2 regions of the Pseudomonas sp. LBUM1645 genome follow, and region 1 is predicted to be linked to the other one. Evidence: riboswitches for the same ligand, from Rfam matches in the RefSeq annotation. Region 1 holds a riboswitch; the other holds the start of a gene.
The links. A riboswitch is a leader RNA that binds a small molecule or an ion and turns the genes downstream of it on or off. The one in region 1 is predicted to bind cobalamin.
Positions count from the first base shown of each region.

Region 2: another riboswitch for cobalamin. It lies ahead of cobO (cob(I)yrinic acid a,c-diamide adenosyltransferase); the one in region 1 lies ahead of ACA079_RS18970 (CbtB domain-containing protein).

Region 1 is NZ_CP166811.1:4,263,805-4,271,458, forward strand. Features, by position in the region: gene cobN (cobaltochelatase subunit CobN) at 1-1,627, opposite strand, end outside; gene cobW (cobalamin biosynthesis protein CobW) at 1,631-2,692, opposite strand; cobalamin riboswitch at 2,791-3,005, opposite strand; cobalamin riboswitch at 3,183-3,411, shown strand; gene ACA079_RS18970 (CbtB domain-containing protein) at 3,533-3,736, shown strand; gene ACA079_RS18975 (CbtA family protein) at 3,748-4,455, shown strand; gene ACA079_RS18980 (cobalamin biosynthesis protein) at 4,452-4,865, shown strand; gene cobM (precorrin-4 C(11)-methyltransferase) at 4,949-5,695, shown strand; gene nfuA (Fe-S biogenesis protein NfuA) at 5,842-6,426, opposite strand; gene ACA079_RS18995 (acyltransferase family protein) at 6,484-7,518, opposite strand; gene ACA079_RS19000 (fatty acid cis/trans isomerase) at 7,608-7,654, opposite strand, start outside.
Region 2 is NZ_CP166811.1:5,182,273-5,189,926, forward strand. Features, by position in the region: gene ACA079_RS23375 (cobyrinic acid a,c-diamide synthase CobB) at 1-1,316, opposite strand, end outside; gene cobO (cob(I)yrinic acid a,c-diamide adenosyltransferase) at 1,327-1,938, opposite strand; cobalamin riboswitch at 2,020-2,254, opposite strand; gene ACA079_RS23385 (hypothetical protein) at 2,409-2,993, shown strand; gene ACA079_RS23390 (PQQ-dependent sugar dehydrogenase) at 3,061-4,374, shown strand; gene ACA079_RS23395 (O-methyltransferase) at 4,468-5,121, opposite strand; gene ACA079_RS23400 (C40 family peptidase) at 5,137-5,673, opposite strand; gene ACA079_RS23405 (C40 family peptidase) at 5,839-6,489, opposite strand; gene hda (DnaA regulatory inactivator Hda) at 6,704-7,408, opposite strand; gene ACA079_RS23415 (AI-2E family transporter) at 7,639-7,654, opposite strand, start outside.

The DNA of each region.
Region 1 (7,654 bases):
CGTAGGTGTTGCGCAACCAGAAATAGAACGCCAGATAACCGTGAGGCGGCACCAGGTCCGGATCGTGATACACCGCGCTCGGATCGACTTGGTAACCGCGCGCCGGTTGAATGCCGACGAAGGTCAGGCCAAAGCGCAGCCCGGCGATCATCATTCGGCCGCCACGGCACATCGGATCGCTTTGAGGCGTGCCCCAACGTTCCAGCACGGCTTGGCGATTGGACTCGGGCAAGGCGTTGAACATCAGCAGGTAGTCGTCCATCGACAGACTTTGCTGACACGGGCGCTGGTCGAGGGTGTCGAGGTCGTTGCTGACGCCGCCGAGCAATTGCTGGATCAACGCGGTGCCGCTGTCCGGCAACTCGGCGGGTAGCGGATAACCTTCTTTATGCAGCGCACGCAGGATGTTCAGCGCCGCGGCCGGCGTGTCGAGGCCGACACCATTACCGATACGCCCGTCACGGGTCGGGTAGTTGGCGAGGATCAGGGCGATGCGTTTTTCAGCGTTGGGCACTCGCGCCAGATCAATCCAGCGCCGCGCCAGTTCGGCGACAAAATCCATGCGTTCCGGTTGTGGTCGATAGCAGACCACATCGGATTGGCTGCGCTCGCTGCGCCAGGCCAGGTCCTTGAAGCTGATCGGTCGGCTGATGATCCGCCCGTCCAGTTCCGGCAGCGCGATGTGCATCGCCAGATCACGCGGACCGAGGCCCTGTTCGCTGGCGCGCCAACCGGGTTCGTTGTCCTGGGCGCAAATCGCCTGGATCACCGGGATGTTGCGGCGAAACGGTCGCAGGTGCGGCGCTTCGGGGCTGGATTGCGCAAAACCGGTGGTGTTAAGAATCACGCCGGCTTCGACTTCGTCCAACAGGTCCTCGACCACGGTCAGGCAGCCGGGCTCTTTCAAACTGGCCACGGCAATCGGCAAAGGGTTTAACCCTACCGCCTGCAAACGCTGGCAGAAAACATTGATGAAACCGGTGTTCGCCGCCTGCAAATGCGAGCGGTAGAACAGCACCGCCGCAACCGGTTGACCGGCCTGCCAGTCGGCTTGCCAATCCCTCAGTTCAGCGGGGCTTTTATGCGGATGGTAAATCGCCGTGCGCGGTAGGGTTTGCGGCTCGGCCCAGGCGTAGTCGCGATCCAGCCAACGATTGGCGAGGCAGTGGAAAAAATCGAGGGCATTGCTCATGCCGCCCTGACGCAGAAACTGCCAGAGGCGATCGCGGTCTTCCGCACCCACCGTGCTTAGCTCGCTGAGTTCCGGGTCCGGGCGGTCATCGCCGGGGACCAGAATCAGCTGCACGCCGCGCTCCGACAGTTGGACCAGTTGCTCGACGCCGTAACGCCAATAGGCGATGCCACCGTGCAGCGAAATCAAAATGACCTTGGCGTGGCGCAGCACTTCGTCGACATACAGGTCGACCGACGCGTGGTTCTGCACCTGCATCGGGTTGGCCAGGCGCACGCTCGGGTAATCGTCGGGCAACTGCTGCGCGGCTTCGGCGAGCAGCGCGAGGCTGGAGTCGCCGCTGCACAGGATCACCAGCTCGGCGGGGGTTTGTCCAAGGTCGGCAATGTTGTCATCCGACACGAAACCGCCGGGCTGGGTCCTGAGCAGGTGCATGGCTTAAACGCTGAGCGCAGCGCGCAATTGCGCTTCAAGCAGAGTGGCGTCCAGTTCCTGACCGATCAACACCAGACGCGTGGTGCGCGCTTCATCGGCGCCCCACTGACGGTCGAAGTGCTTGTCGAAACGTGTACCCACGCCCTGGATCAGCAGGCGCATCGGTTTGTTCGGGATCGCCGCGAAACCTTTAACGCGCAGGATGCCGTGCTGGACCACCAGTTGGGTCAGCGCGTCCAGCAGCAGGCTTTCGTCGGCTTGCGGCAGTTCGATGGAGATGGAGTCGAAGGCATCGTGGTCGTGATCGTCTTCGCCTTCATGGTGGTGATCGTGATGGCTGTGACGGCTGTCGATGTGTTCTTCGGAGCCGGCGCCGAGGCCGATCAGCACGTCCAGTGGCACGCGACCGCTGCTGGCTTCGATGACTTTCACCGCAGGCGGCAGTTCTTCAGCGACTTCCAGGCGAACACGGGCCAGGTCTTCAGGGCTGATCAGGTCGGCCTTGTTGAGGATCACCAGGTCGGCGCTGGCCAGTTGGTCGGCGAACAGCTCGTGCAGCGGCGATTCGTGGTCCAGGTTCGGGTCGAGTTTGCGCTGGGCATCGACCTGGTCCGGGAACGCGGCGAAGGTGCCAGCGGCGACCGCTGGGCTGTCGACCACGGTGATGACCGCGTCAACGGTGCAGGCGCTACGGATTTCCGGCCACTGGAAGGCTTGCACCAGCGGTTTTGGCAGGGCCAGGCCGGAGGTTTCGATGAGGATGTGGTCGAGGTCGCCGCGACGGGCGACCAATTCGCGCATCACCGGGAAGAATTCTTCCTGAACGGTGCAGCACAGGCAGCCGTTGGCCAGCTCGTAGACGCGGCCGTTGGCTTCTTCTTCAGTGCAGCCGATGGAGCACTGCTTGAGGATTTCGCCGTCGATGCCCAGCTCGCCGAACTCGTTGACGATCACCGCAATGCGACGGCCCTGAGCGTTGTCGAGCATGTGCCGCAGCAAGGTGGTTTTGCCCGAGCCGAGGAAGCCGGTAACGATGGTGACGGGGAGTTTGGCCAGTGTTTTCATCGGATGCCCTTTGGCAAGGTGGCGGGCATACGGGACGACGACCGCTGCTGCATAGGCGCGCGGAAGATTTCGCCACCGGATCACCCCGCCCGGTTGTAGTGAGAATTCGTTTCGAGGCAGGTCTCCTGGCTGACGGTGTGCCGGGCTTGTGGGCCTGGCATTCGCTGCGCCTTCCCGCGAACCCGTTGCACAGGGTTTGCAGTGGCGTGGCAGCGAACATCACCGTTCACAGTTGCGGGGGCAGCCGCGGCATCGACCGCGTTCCCTTCTTAGCTTCGACAAACGCCGAAGAACCTCGAAAGCGCAAGGCTACGCATCGTGTGGGGGCGGGTCAATGTCTTGTGCCGACCCTCAGGACGCTATCGCGGGCAAGCCTTGCTCCTACAAGAGCGCCGCCGTCCTGTAGGAGCAAGGCTTGCCCGCGATTGACGCGCCTCAGTCCCGAGTTGAGAACCCATGCCAATTGACTCTCCGCCCCCGCCCATGCTCTCCTACACGCCTTGTTACGGGTGCCCTTCACAGGGTGAAACGGGAAACCGGTGAATCATGTGCTTTACTCTAAAGTCATGTCAGTCCGGTGCTGCCCCCGCAACGGTAAGCGAGCGAAGCGTCAGATCCACTGTGCCAGCAGTTCGGCATGGGAAGGTGATGCTTGCAGGTCAAGGCGAAAGCCTGCGCCCCTCGTGAGCCCGGAGACCGGCCCGCAACACAAAGTGACCATTACGATCACTGAATAACAAACCCGCGGTGGGCGGGCGCTGTTTGAACCTCTGCGTGCCCGACTCGCAGGGGTCTTCCATGCGCTCTATATCACCCGCTGACAGACCAGAGGGAAGCGCCATGTCGATCATCAGCAGCACCGGCAGCAACACCGATAAGAGCACCGCCAGCACCACCACTACCCTGACTCAACGCCTGACCGCCGCCGCATGCGCGTCGATCCTGGGTGCGTGCCTTGTGTATTTCGCCGGTTTCTCGCACATCGAAGCGGTGCACAACGCCGCTCACGATACCCGCCACAGCTCTGCATTCCCGTGCCATTGAGACCTGCTGACATGATCAAGCGTATTGCGCAAACCGCAGGGTTCACCGGGCTGCTGGCCGCCCTGTTGCTGACCCTGCTGCAAAGCTTCTGGGTGGCTCCGCTGATTTTGCAGGCCGAGACCTACGAAAAATCCGAGCCCGCCGCTGTTGAAGTTCACGAACACGCCCCGGGCGCTGTCGCCGCTCACACCCACGACGCCGAAGCCTGGGAACCGGAAGACGGCTGGCAGCGCGTGCTGTCCACCACAGGTGGCAATCTGGTGGTCGCTGTCGGTTTCGCCCTGATGCTCGCCGGTCTCTACACCTTGCGCGCACCGACCAAAACCTCCCAAGGCCTGCTTTGGGGCCTGGCCGGTTACGCCACGTTCGTGCTGGCACCGACCCTCGGTCTGCCGCCCGAGCTGCCGGGCACTGCCGCAGCTGATTTGGCGCAGCGGCAGATCTGGTGGATCGGCACGGCTGCCTCCACCGCGGTCGGCATCGCATTGATCGTGTTCAGTCGTCACTGGCTGATGAGAGTGCTCGGCGTGGCAATCCTGGCTGTTCCTCATGTGATCGGCGCACCACAACCGGAAGTCCACTCGATGATGGCTCCAGAAGCCCTGGAAGCTCAGTTCAAAATCGCTTCGCAGCTGACCAACGTGGCATTCTGGCTGGCCTTGGGCCTGATCAGTGCCTGGTTGTTCCGCCGCAAAAGCGATAGTCAATACCACGCATGACTGAGATCAGCACAGCGCCGACTTTAGTGGTCGGCCTGGGCTGCCAGCGCGGCTGCCCTGTCAGCACGCTGCGGGCGCTGCTCGATCAGGCGTTACAGGCTCATAAAATCGAACTTCACCAGATCAAGGCCCTGGCCAGCATCGACCTGAAGCGCGAAGAGCCTGGCTTGATCGAATTGGCCGAACAGCTTGCGTTACCATTGCAGTATTTCAGCTGCGAACAATTGGCCGTCTATCAACCGCAACTCAGCCATCGTTCAGACATCGCATTCGAACGCACCGGCTGCTACGGCGTCGCGGAAAGTGCCGCCCTGGCCCTGGCCGAACACCTGGCCCAGGCACCGGCAAAATTGCTGATATCACGACAAAAATATGCCCAGGCCACCATGGCATTGGCCGGCGCTGCATAAAATCCCCGATAATCCCCGCCTTCGATCATGAGCAATCTTCATCTGAAGCCTTGCCCAGCCCCTTTTTCTCACAGGAACCGACGATGACCGTCTACTTCATTGGCGCAGGTCCCGGCGACCCGGAACTGATCACCGTCAAAGGCCAACGGCTGATTCGCAGCTGCCCGGTGATCATCTATGCCGGCTCCCTGGTGCCGACCGCCGTGCTGGATGGCCATCGCGCCGAACAAGTGGTCAACAGCGCCGAACTGCACCTGGAACAGATCATCGAGCTGATCAAATCCGCCCATGCCAAGGGCCAGGACGTGGCGCGGGTGCACTCTGGCGACCCGAGCCTTTATGGTGCGATTGGCGAGCAGATTCGCTACCTGCGCGAACTCGACATCCCGTTTGAAATCATTCCCGGCGTCACGGCCACGGCGGCCTGCGCGGCGCTTCTGGGCGCGGAACTGACGTTACCGGACGTGTCGCAGAGCGTGATCCTGACCCGCTACGCCGACAAAACCGCGATGCCCGCCGGCGAAGAGCTCAGCAGCCTGGCGCAGCACGGGGCGACCATGGCGATTCATCTGGGGGTCAATCATCTGGAGAAAATCCTGGCCGAATTGCTGCCGCATTACGGCGCGGATTGCCCGATCGCGGTGATTCACCGGGCGACCTGGCCGGATCAGGATTGGGTGGTGGGGACGCTTGAAGACATTGCCGCGAAGGTTGAAGCCAAGGGGTTTCGACGCACGGCGTTGATTTTGGTGGGTCGGGTTTTGGGCAGTGATCACTTCAGTGAGTCATCGCTGTACCGTGCCGGGCATGCGCATTTGTATCGGCCATAGGGCCTCATCGCGAGCAAGCTCGCTCCCACAGTTGACCGCATTCCAATGTGGGAGCGAACTTGCTCGCGAAGGCGTCATTGAATTTGACCCATAAAAAAACGGCACTCACGGGTGCCGTTTTTTTATGTCTGCAGCGAACACCTTACTTAGTAGTAGGCGTTTTCTTTCTGCGTGTGGTCGGTGACGTCACGAACGCCCTTGAGCTCTGGAATGCGCTCGAGCAAGGTGCGCTCGATGCCTTCGCGCAAGGTGACGTCTGCCTGGCCGCAGCCTTGGCAACCGCCGCCGAACTTCAGCACGGCGATGCCGTCTTCGACCACATCGATCAGGCTGACCTGACCGCCGTGGCTGGCCAGCCCCGGGTTGATCTCGGTTTGCAGGTAATAGTTGATACGCTCGTTGATCGGGCTGTCGGCATTGACCATCGGTACTTTGGCGTTTGGCGCCTTGATGGTGAGCTGGCCGCCCATACGGTCGGTGGCGTAGTCGACTACCGCATCGTCCAGGAAAGCTTCGCTGAACGAGTCGATGTAAGCGGTGAAGCTTTTCAGCCCCAGCGCCGTGTCTTCAGGTTTTTCTTCGCCCGGCTTGCAGTAGGCAATGCAGGTTTCGGCGTACTGGGTGCCAGGCTGGGTGATAAAGACGCGGATGCCGATACCTGGGGTGTTCTGCTTGGAGAGCAGATCAGCCAGATAATCGTGGGCGGCGTCGGTAATGGTAATAGCGGTCATGGAAACTCCTCGCAGGCTTGGGCGCAGTTTACGCCAATCATCGCGCCGTACAAAGTCCTAGTATTTTTGTCGGGAAAGAGCTGGAACTGCCTCGATAGCCAATTCGCCGTCGATTCGGCCTTTAAGCCACCGATAGCTGCATTTTTCCACCCATTCGTAACTTGCCCACGAGCCCAGACCGATTGTCGCGGCACAAACGGCGAACATCACGTAGGGATTGATGCCATAACGCTGTGCGACAAAACCACCCGCAGACAGCACCAACACGTGCATCAGGTACACCGAGTAGGAGCAATCGCCCAGCAGTTTGAGCACCCGACTGTTCTCGAAATAGCGCTCCAGCGCCATGCACGCCATCACCAGCACCGCGCTCGGCAAGCCCCAGGCCAGCAACCGTGGCTGCGGCGCCAGGTGATAAATCGCCAGCAACGCGCCGCCAATGCCCAGCAACGGTAGCCACAATCCGGGTCTGATCCAGCCGCGACGGTAGATCATGCCGATGGCGATCCCCAGCAAGAATTCATAAACAATGTCCGAGCGGTAGAACTCGCTGATCCAGCCGTAGCCGGTCCAGACCTGACCCACGGCAAACAGTAGCGCGGCGACAATCAGCAGCCGAACCTGCAAGCGGAACAGCAGCGCCCAGGCAAACAGCACGTAGAAGAGCATTTCGTAGTTGAGGGTCCAGCCGACGTTGAGCGTCGGATAAATCCCGTAGCCACCGGGGTTTTCAGTAGGAATGAACAACAGCGACAGCAGGAAATGCGACCAGTTGACGGTCTGATCCGGCAGAACCGGTTGAGCGAATACCACCAGCAGCGCCATCAACACCGTATACAGCCAGTACGCCGGAACGATGCGGAACAGCCGATACAGCAGAAAGCGCCCCGGCGGCAGTGATTTGCCCTCGGTGGACAGGAAAATCACCAGACCACTGATGACGAAGAAGATGTCGACGCCCACCGCGCCCTTGTCGATGAACATCTGCCCCACCGGTCCACGGGCCTGGAAGTCGAAGAATATCTGCATGAAATGGTGGCAGACCACCGTCCAGGCCGCGAGCGCGCGCAGTGCCTGTACTGAAATCAACATCGACGGCCCTCCCGATCGCATTCCCCAAATCACCACAGGGTTTTTGTGGTGTCTCTGGATTGGGACAGCAGCTGCGATTCAAAGGTCGATCAAAGATTCTCGTACCGGTTCATGTCCAGCACGCCCTCTTCCGCCG
Region 2 (7,654 bases), 920 kb from region 1:
CTCGCGATGGCGGCCTCAAGGTCAGGCGCAAACAATGCGGCTACAGCAGTTGGATTGGACGGGAAATAAAAATGCACATAAGAGGCAGTCATCCGCCCCTCACGATAAACCGCCTCCGCCCCTCGCCCGCCGTTAGGGCTCAAGCCACGAGCAATCGGCTCAAGCTCGGTACTGGTCAGCGAGTGGTGATAGGTGTGCCCGCGCAACGAACCTTCCGGCAACTCGACTGCCTGCAACGCCAGCGCGGCCAGACGCTTTTGCATCACCGCATCCCCGGCCAGCAAGCCGACCAGTTCAGCGCGAGTGCCCTCGACATCGGTCAACGAATCGAGCAGATAAAGCATGCCGCCGCACTCGGCCAACAATGGTTTACCTGCCGCATGGTGAGCGCGGATTGCGGCCAGCATCGTAGTGTTCTGTGACAGCGCCACATGATGCAATTCGGGATAACCGCCCGGCAGATAGAGGCTGTCTGCCTCCGGCAATTGCGTGTCACGGATCGGCGAGAAAAACAGCAACTCAGCGCCCATGGCGCGGAGCAGATCCAGGCTTGCGCCGTAAGTGAAGGCGAACGCTTCGTCACGGGCCACAGCAATCCGCACACCAGCCAGCAACGGCTCGGCAACGATCACATCAGGCGCGGCGAATTCCACCGCTGGTGGCAGCGCGACCTCGCAGCTGCTGGCCAGTGCATCGGCCGCCGCATCGAGACGCAGATCGAGATCGTTCAACTCACTGGCCTGAACCAACCCGAGGTGCCGACTCGGCAATTCGATACCGGTTTCCCGGGACAAAGCGCCGTACCAGCGCAAACCTTCAGTGAGGCTGCCTTCCAGTAACTGCGCGTGACGCAGGGTGCCGACGCGGTTGGCCAGCACACCGGCAAACGGCAAGTCCGGCTGATAACGCGCCAGCCCCAACGCCAGTGCGCCAAAGGTCTGCGCCATGGCAGTGCCGTCGATCACACCCAGCACTGGCACACCGAAATGCCGCGCCAGATCAGCACTGGACGGAGTGCCGTCAAACAACCCCATCACGCCTTCGATGAGGATCAGATCGGCTTCGCCTGCGGCCTCCCACAACAGCCGACGACTTTCCTGCTCGCCGACCATCCACATATCCAATTGATAAACCGGCGCACCGCTGGCGCGCTCGAGAATCATCGGGTCGAGAAAATCGGGGCCGCACTTGAACACGCGAACCTTGCGCCCCTGATTGCGATGCAAACGGGCCAGTGCGGCGGTGACGGTGGTCTTGCCCTGACCGGAGGCCGGCGCGGCAATCAATACCGCCGGGCAATGACGATGGCTATTCATAAAGTGCAGCTCACAACTCGACGCCTTTTTGCGCTTTGATCCCGGCCTGGAATGCGTGCTTGATCACGCCCATTTCGGTGACGGTGTCGGCCAGTTCGATCATCTCCGGCTTGGCGCCGCGACCGGTGACCACCACGTGCTGCATCGGCGGACGGGCCTGCAAGTCGCTGAGCACTTGATCGAGATCCAGATAACCGTGCTTGAGTGCGATGTTCAATTCATCCAGCACCACCAGGCCGATCGACGGGTCACGCAGCAATTCGCACGACACCGCCCACGCGGCTTCAGCGGCGGCGATGTCACGCTGGCGATCCTGGGTTTCCCAGGTGAAGCCCTCGCCCATCACATGAAAACGCACCTGTTCCGGGAAGCGCCGGAAGAACAGTTCTTCGCCGGTGCTGCTGCGTCCTTTAATGAACTGCACCACGCCACACTGCATGCCGTGGCCCATGGACCGGGCGAGCATGCCGAAAGCCGAGCTGCTTTTACCTTTGCCGTTGCCGGTCAGCACCAGCAGCAGGCCACATTCATTCGGGGAGTTGGCAATGCGTTCGTCGATCACGGCTTTTTTGCGCAGCATGCGCGCCAGATGACGTTCGTCACGATCAGGGGTATCAGTCATGGGGGAGCTCTCCGTTGAGGCTGGATAACGGCGGGCAGGCACAAGAATAGACGGCAAAAAGCCTGGCATCGCCCACCGTGATGCCGCTGGATGGATCAGGCCGGTCTCCGGGCTCATGAGCGGCGTTTTGCCTGACTGCGCGCCTTCCCATGTCGACAGTCGACACAGTGGCTCAAGGCGCAGTCTTCACTCATTTACCGTTGCGGGGGCAGCGCCGGGATCATGGCTCTTCGTCGCTTGAAGAGAGTCACTCACCGGCTTCCCTGTTTCACTCTGTCGACCAAGGTCACAGAGCACCTGAAACAAGCCGCGAAGGTTAGAGGGTTGGGGATGGAGCGTCAATTGAAGACGGGCAGCGTGCGAGCGAATAACTGCCGTCGATCAATTATCTGACGCCAATCTTGTGCCACACTCTCAGCAGTGATATCAAAGAGCCACAACCTCACAACACAATAACAAGGGTGAGCCACATGCAAGGCATGATCATCAGCAATCCGAAGCTGGAATTCCTGCGCCCGGTGCTGGAACGCTGGTTTGACTGTATCGACCGCTACAACGCCGTGCGCGGCGATAACGACACGCCTTACTGGTTCGACGAAAAAGCCAACCTGAGCCTGCTGTCCGCCGCGGCCTGGATGGCGGAAATGGTCACGCTGCAACAAACACCGACCCGTAAACAGACCGAAGAAGGCGAACGCAATGGCCGCGCCGATCTGTTTATCGCGACCAGCGAAGAACGCGCTTACCTTCAGGCGACCCAGCGCTGGCCACGCGTCAACAGCCTGAACCTGACTCAAGCATTGCAGGACATCACCAGCGATGCCAAACGCATCAGCTACGCCAGCGACCTGAAACTCGGCTGCCTGTTCGTTGCGCCACAAAAAGCCCAACAAAGCGCCACCCCGGAAGAACTCCAGGACATGGTCGACGATCTGCAAAAGGAACACACCTGCGCGGTCGCCTGGTACTTCCCCTATGCCTATCGCAAGTTGCGCAACGAAGCCGGCAACTATCACCCCGGCATTGCCGTGCTGTTCAAGGAAGCCCGCGGCTGACGGTTGAACCATCGCGCACCTGCGCTTCTCTACTGATTAGGTCAATGCATTCATAGGGAAGATCAGCATGCGCAAGCCCCAGCTCGCTCTCGTCATCGTGCTCGCCGGAGGGCTTGCCGCCTGTGGTGAAAACGCCAGGCTGCAAGTCTCCGACGGCACCGGCCCGTCGCCCAAGCTGCCAGAACCGAACAAAACCCTGATCCCGACGATGAACATCGCCCCGGCGATCGGCTGGCCGGACGGCACGAAACCCATCGCTGCGACAGGGACTCAGGTGGCGGCTTTTGCCGAAGGTCTCGATCACCCGCGCTGGCTTTACGTGTTACCTAACGGCGACGTGCTGGTGGCCGAAACCAACGCACCACCCAAACCCGATGACGGCAAAGGTATTCGTGGTTGGGTCATGGGCAAAGTCATGGGCCGTGCCGGCGCCAAAGTACCGAGCCCGAATCGCATCACGCTGCTGCGGGACAAGGACCACGACGGCATCGCCGAAACCCGCACAGTGTTCCTGGAAAACCTAAACTCACCCTTCGGCATGACCTTGGTCGGCAATGACCTGTACGTCGCCGACACGGATCGCTTGCTGCGTTTCCACTATGAAAACGGCGAGACGGCGATCAAGTCGCAGCCGATGAAGGTGATCGACTTGCCGGGCGGTACGCTGAATCACCACTGGACCAAAAACGTCATCGCCAGCAAGGACGGCAGCAAGCTGTACGTCACGGTGGGCTCCAACAGCAACGTGGCCGAAAACGGCATGGACAAGGAAGAAGGTCGCGCGGCGATCTGGGAAGTAGATCGCGCCACCGGCAACCATCGGATCTTCGCCTCGGGGATTCGCAATCCAAACGGCCTGGCCTGGGAACCTCGGAGCGGCGCATTGTGGACGGCGGTCAACGAGCGCGACGAAATCGGCAGCGATCTGGTGCCGGACTACATCACTTCAGTGAAGGACGGCGGGTTCTACGGTTGGCCTTACAGTTATTACGGCCAGCACGTCGACATCCGCGTCGAGCCGCAAAACCCCGACCTGGTGGCCAAGGCCATTGCTCCGGATTACGCGGTCGGCCCGCATACCGCATCGCTGGGCTTGACGTTCGCTGAGGGCAACAGACTGCCGGCGCAGTTCAAGGAAGGGGCATTCGTCGGCCAGCACGGCTCGTGGAATCGTAAACCGCACAGTGGCTACAAAGTGATTTTCGTGCCGTTCGCGGGAGGCAAACCGACTGGGCAACCGGTCGATGTGCTCACAGGTTTCCTCAACGCAGATGAGAAAGCCATGGGCCGGCCGGTAGGCGTGGTGATTGATCAGCAGGGGGATTTGTTGGTGGCGGATGACGTGGGCAATAAGGTGTGGCGCGTGTCAGCGGCCAAGTAAAAGTCAAAAGATCGCAGCCTGCGGCAGCTCCTACAGGGCGTACACCATCCACTGTAGGAGCTGCCGCAGGCTGCGATCTTTTTCAATAGGCGCCTACCTTTTGCGGCACAGCGTCAATCCATCACCTATCGGCAACAACGACAGATCCACACGCGAGTCATCCTTCAAGGCGCGATTGAGCGCCTGGATGGCTCGGGTGTCTTCGCTCTCGGGATTGTCCTCAAGCACCCGTCCGCTCCACAGCGTGTTATCAAACACCGCCAGACCGCCGACGCGCAGCAGACGTAATGCGTGCTCCAGATAGCGTGGGTAGTTGGCTTTGTCGGCATCGATGAAGATCAGATCGAATGGCGCTTGCTGATCCAGCTGAGCCAGGGTTTCCAGCGCGGGCGCCAGACGCAGATCAATCCGCTCGGCAAGCCCTGCTTCCTGCCAGTAACGGCGCGCGGTGGCGTTGTAGTCACCGGGTATGTCACAGCAGATCAGCGAGCCGTCATCCGGCAATGCAGCTGCCATGCACAAGGCGCTGTAACCGGTAAAGGTACCCACTTCCAGCAGACGCTTGGCGCCGGTGAGTTTCACCAGAAGCGCGAGGAACTGACCTTGCTCGGGCGCCACCTGCCAGCGAGCCATGGGCAGCGCTTGGGTTTCGTCACGCAAACGCTTGAGCAGCGGCGTTTCACGCAGGGAAACGTCGAGCAGGTATTGATACAGGGAATCGTCGAGATTGAGTGTGCGAGCGGTCATGACAACCTCTGCAATTTAGGGGTTGCGTGCCAAGTGCTCAGGTTGCAAGACGCGCTTGGCACTCAGATAGGCTTTCTGCCAGTAAGCCTTGGACAAGCTGTCGAGCTTCACCGTGCCACCGGTGGCGGGCGCATGGACGAAGCGACCTTCGCCGACGTAGATCCCGGCGTGGCTGACCTGAGAACCGCCATTGGTGGCGAAGAAGATCAGGTCACCGGTTTGCAGACCTTCCTTGCCCACGCTGGCCGCCTGCATGCTGATCATCTCGCGCGTGGTGCGCGGCAGGGAAATGCCGGCGACGTCACGGTAGACATAACCGATCAGCCCGCTGCAATCGAAACCCGAATCCGGCGTGTTGCCACCCCAGCGATACGGCGTGCCCACCAGGCCGAGCGCGCGGAACAAGACGTCTTCTGCCTCAGGGGAGAATGCTTGGGAGGAACTGAAAATAATGGGAGCGCGAACCACCGGCGCAGGGGGCGGTGTACGGCTGGCGCAGGCGCTGAGCAGCGCTGCGAAGAACATGATTGTGAGGCGGGCCGACGTCGACATATGCAGAGCATCCTGATCTGGCTGCGGCTTTTTCTGCAGGGGGCGCAGAAAAGAAAACCGCCTGCGCAGGACGCAGGCGGTTTGCCATCAATAATAGATCAGGATTCTAGCTGCTACGCGGCAAACTTCAAGTAAGACTTTAAGTTCACCTTACAAAAAGTCCGCTTACTTGCGAGCCGTGACGATCGTCGGGGCCGCAGTCGGTGCCATCGCGAGTGCGCGCTTGGCTTCGATGAAGGTTTTGCTCCAGTAGCTGTCGCCCAGGCTATCGATCCGGACACCACCACTACGGCGGCTGCTGGAATGGATGAACTGGTTGTCACCCAGGTAGATCCCGGCGTGACTGACGCGGCCGCGACGGCCATTGGTGGCGAAAAACAGCAAGTCGCCCGGCTCCAGTTTGCTGCGAGAAACCAGCGGAGCGTCGACGTTGATCATTTCGCGAGTGGAGCGTGGCAGGTTCAGACCGGCTTCTTCACGAAACAGGTAACCGATGAAGCCGCTGCAATCAAAGCCAGCTTCGGAGGTGCCACCGAAACGGTAACGGGTACCGATCAGGGACATGCCGCGTTCGAGGATGCTGTCAGCTAGAACCGGAAGCTGGTACGACTTGCCGCCGGCGAAGTCTGCCAGTTCTTTTTCGGTGGCCGCCTCTTCTTGAAAAAGAGCCTGCTGATAAAGAGCAGAAGATTGGGCGGTAGCAGAATTTTTAACCTGCTGTTGTTGCTCTTGCTGGGACACTGGAGAGTGGGCAGCGCAACCGAACAACAGGGTGACGAGTGCGAGGGGCACGAGGGGTGCAAAGCGATTTAGCATGGGCACGACCGTGGCTGATAGTTCTAAAGAAGCCGAGACTATGCCTACTATCATCCTCATTTGCAAATTCAATCGAACTTTATGTGACTTCTTGGTTTCGCGTTTACATCTAAGCGCTGAAGCCCGTTTTAGACACTCGCGCAGCCTGCAACCCTGTAGGAAAGCGGAATTCTCTACGCCTGAAGCATGCCAAAACCCGCTACAGGCCTTGGCTTTACCAGCCTAGCGTTTCTTTCAGGAACGGAATTGTCAGCTTGCGCTGAGCTTGAAGGGAAGCCTGATCGAGACGCTCAAGCAACTCGAAAAGTGCACTCATGCTGCGCGTACCGCGGGTCAAAATAAAATGCCCGACTTCATCGGTCAGGTGCAGGCCGCGACGAGAGGCGCGCAGTTGCAAGGCACGCAATTTGTCTTCGTCGGAGAGCGGACGCATCTGAAAGATCAGCGCCAACGTCAGGCGGGATTTGAGGTCCGCCAGCTTCACCGGCAGTTCACGCGGGGATGTCGACGCGGCGATCAACAGGCGTCGTCCGCTGTCACGCAGACGATTGAACAGATGGAACAACGCCTCTTCCCAATCCGCCCGACCGGCCACCGCCTGCAAATCATCCAGGCAGACCAGTTCGTACTGTTCGAGGTTGTCGAGGATGGCGATGCCGCGATCAAGCAGCTCGGCCAACGGCAAATACACCGCCGGCTCCCCCAGTTGCTCGAAGCGCAGGCAGGCCGCCTGCAACAAATGCGTACGCCCTACCCCGTCCTTGCCCCAGAGATAAATCAGGCTTTCGGTCCAGCCGGCGTCGGCTTCGCATAGCCGCTCGACATAGCCGAGTGCAGCGGCATTGGCGCCTGGATAGTAATTGATAAAGGTAGCGTCATCACGCAGACGCACACCTAGGGGCAGCTGAATCGGTTTCATGCTGACTGAACAGTTCCAAAGGAACCGTTAGTGGCCTCTGTGTAAAGTTTGCGAAGTTTATACCCGTGAGGCGGGTCGCACAATGCGACAGACCACAAGCAAAATCAAAGGTTTGCGTTAACGCACTGGTTTTATGACAGTTTCTTTGGCGGCGCATGTGACAGCCGCGCGAGGGATTCGGGTCAACCTGGCAATGAACCAGGCTGCCCGCGATGCTTGATCAGGCCCTCTTAAATCTCGGGCTCA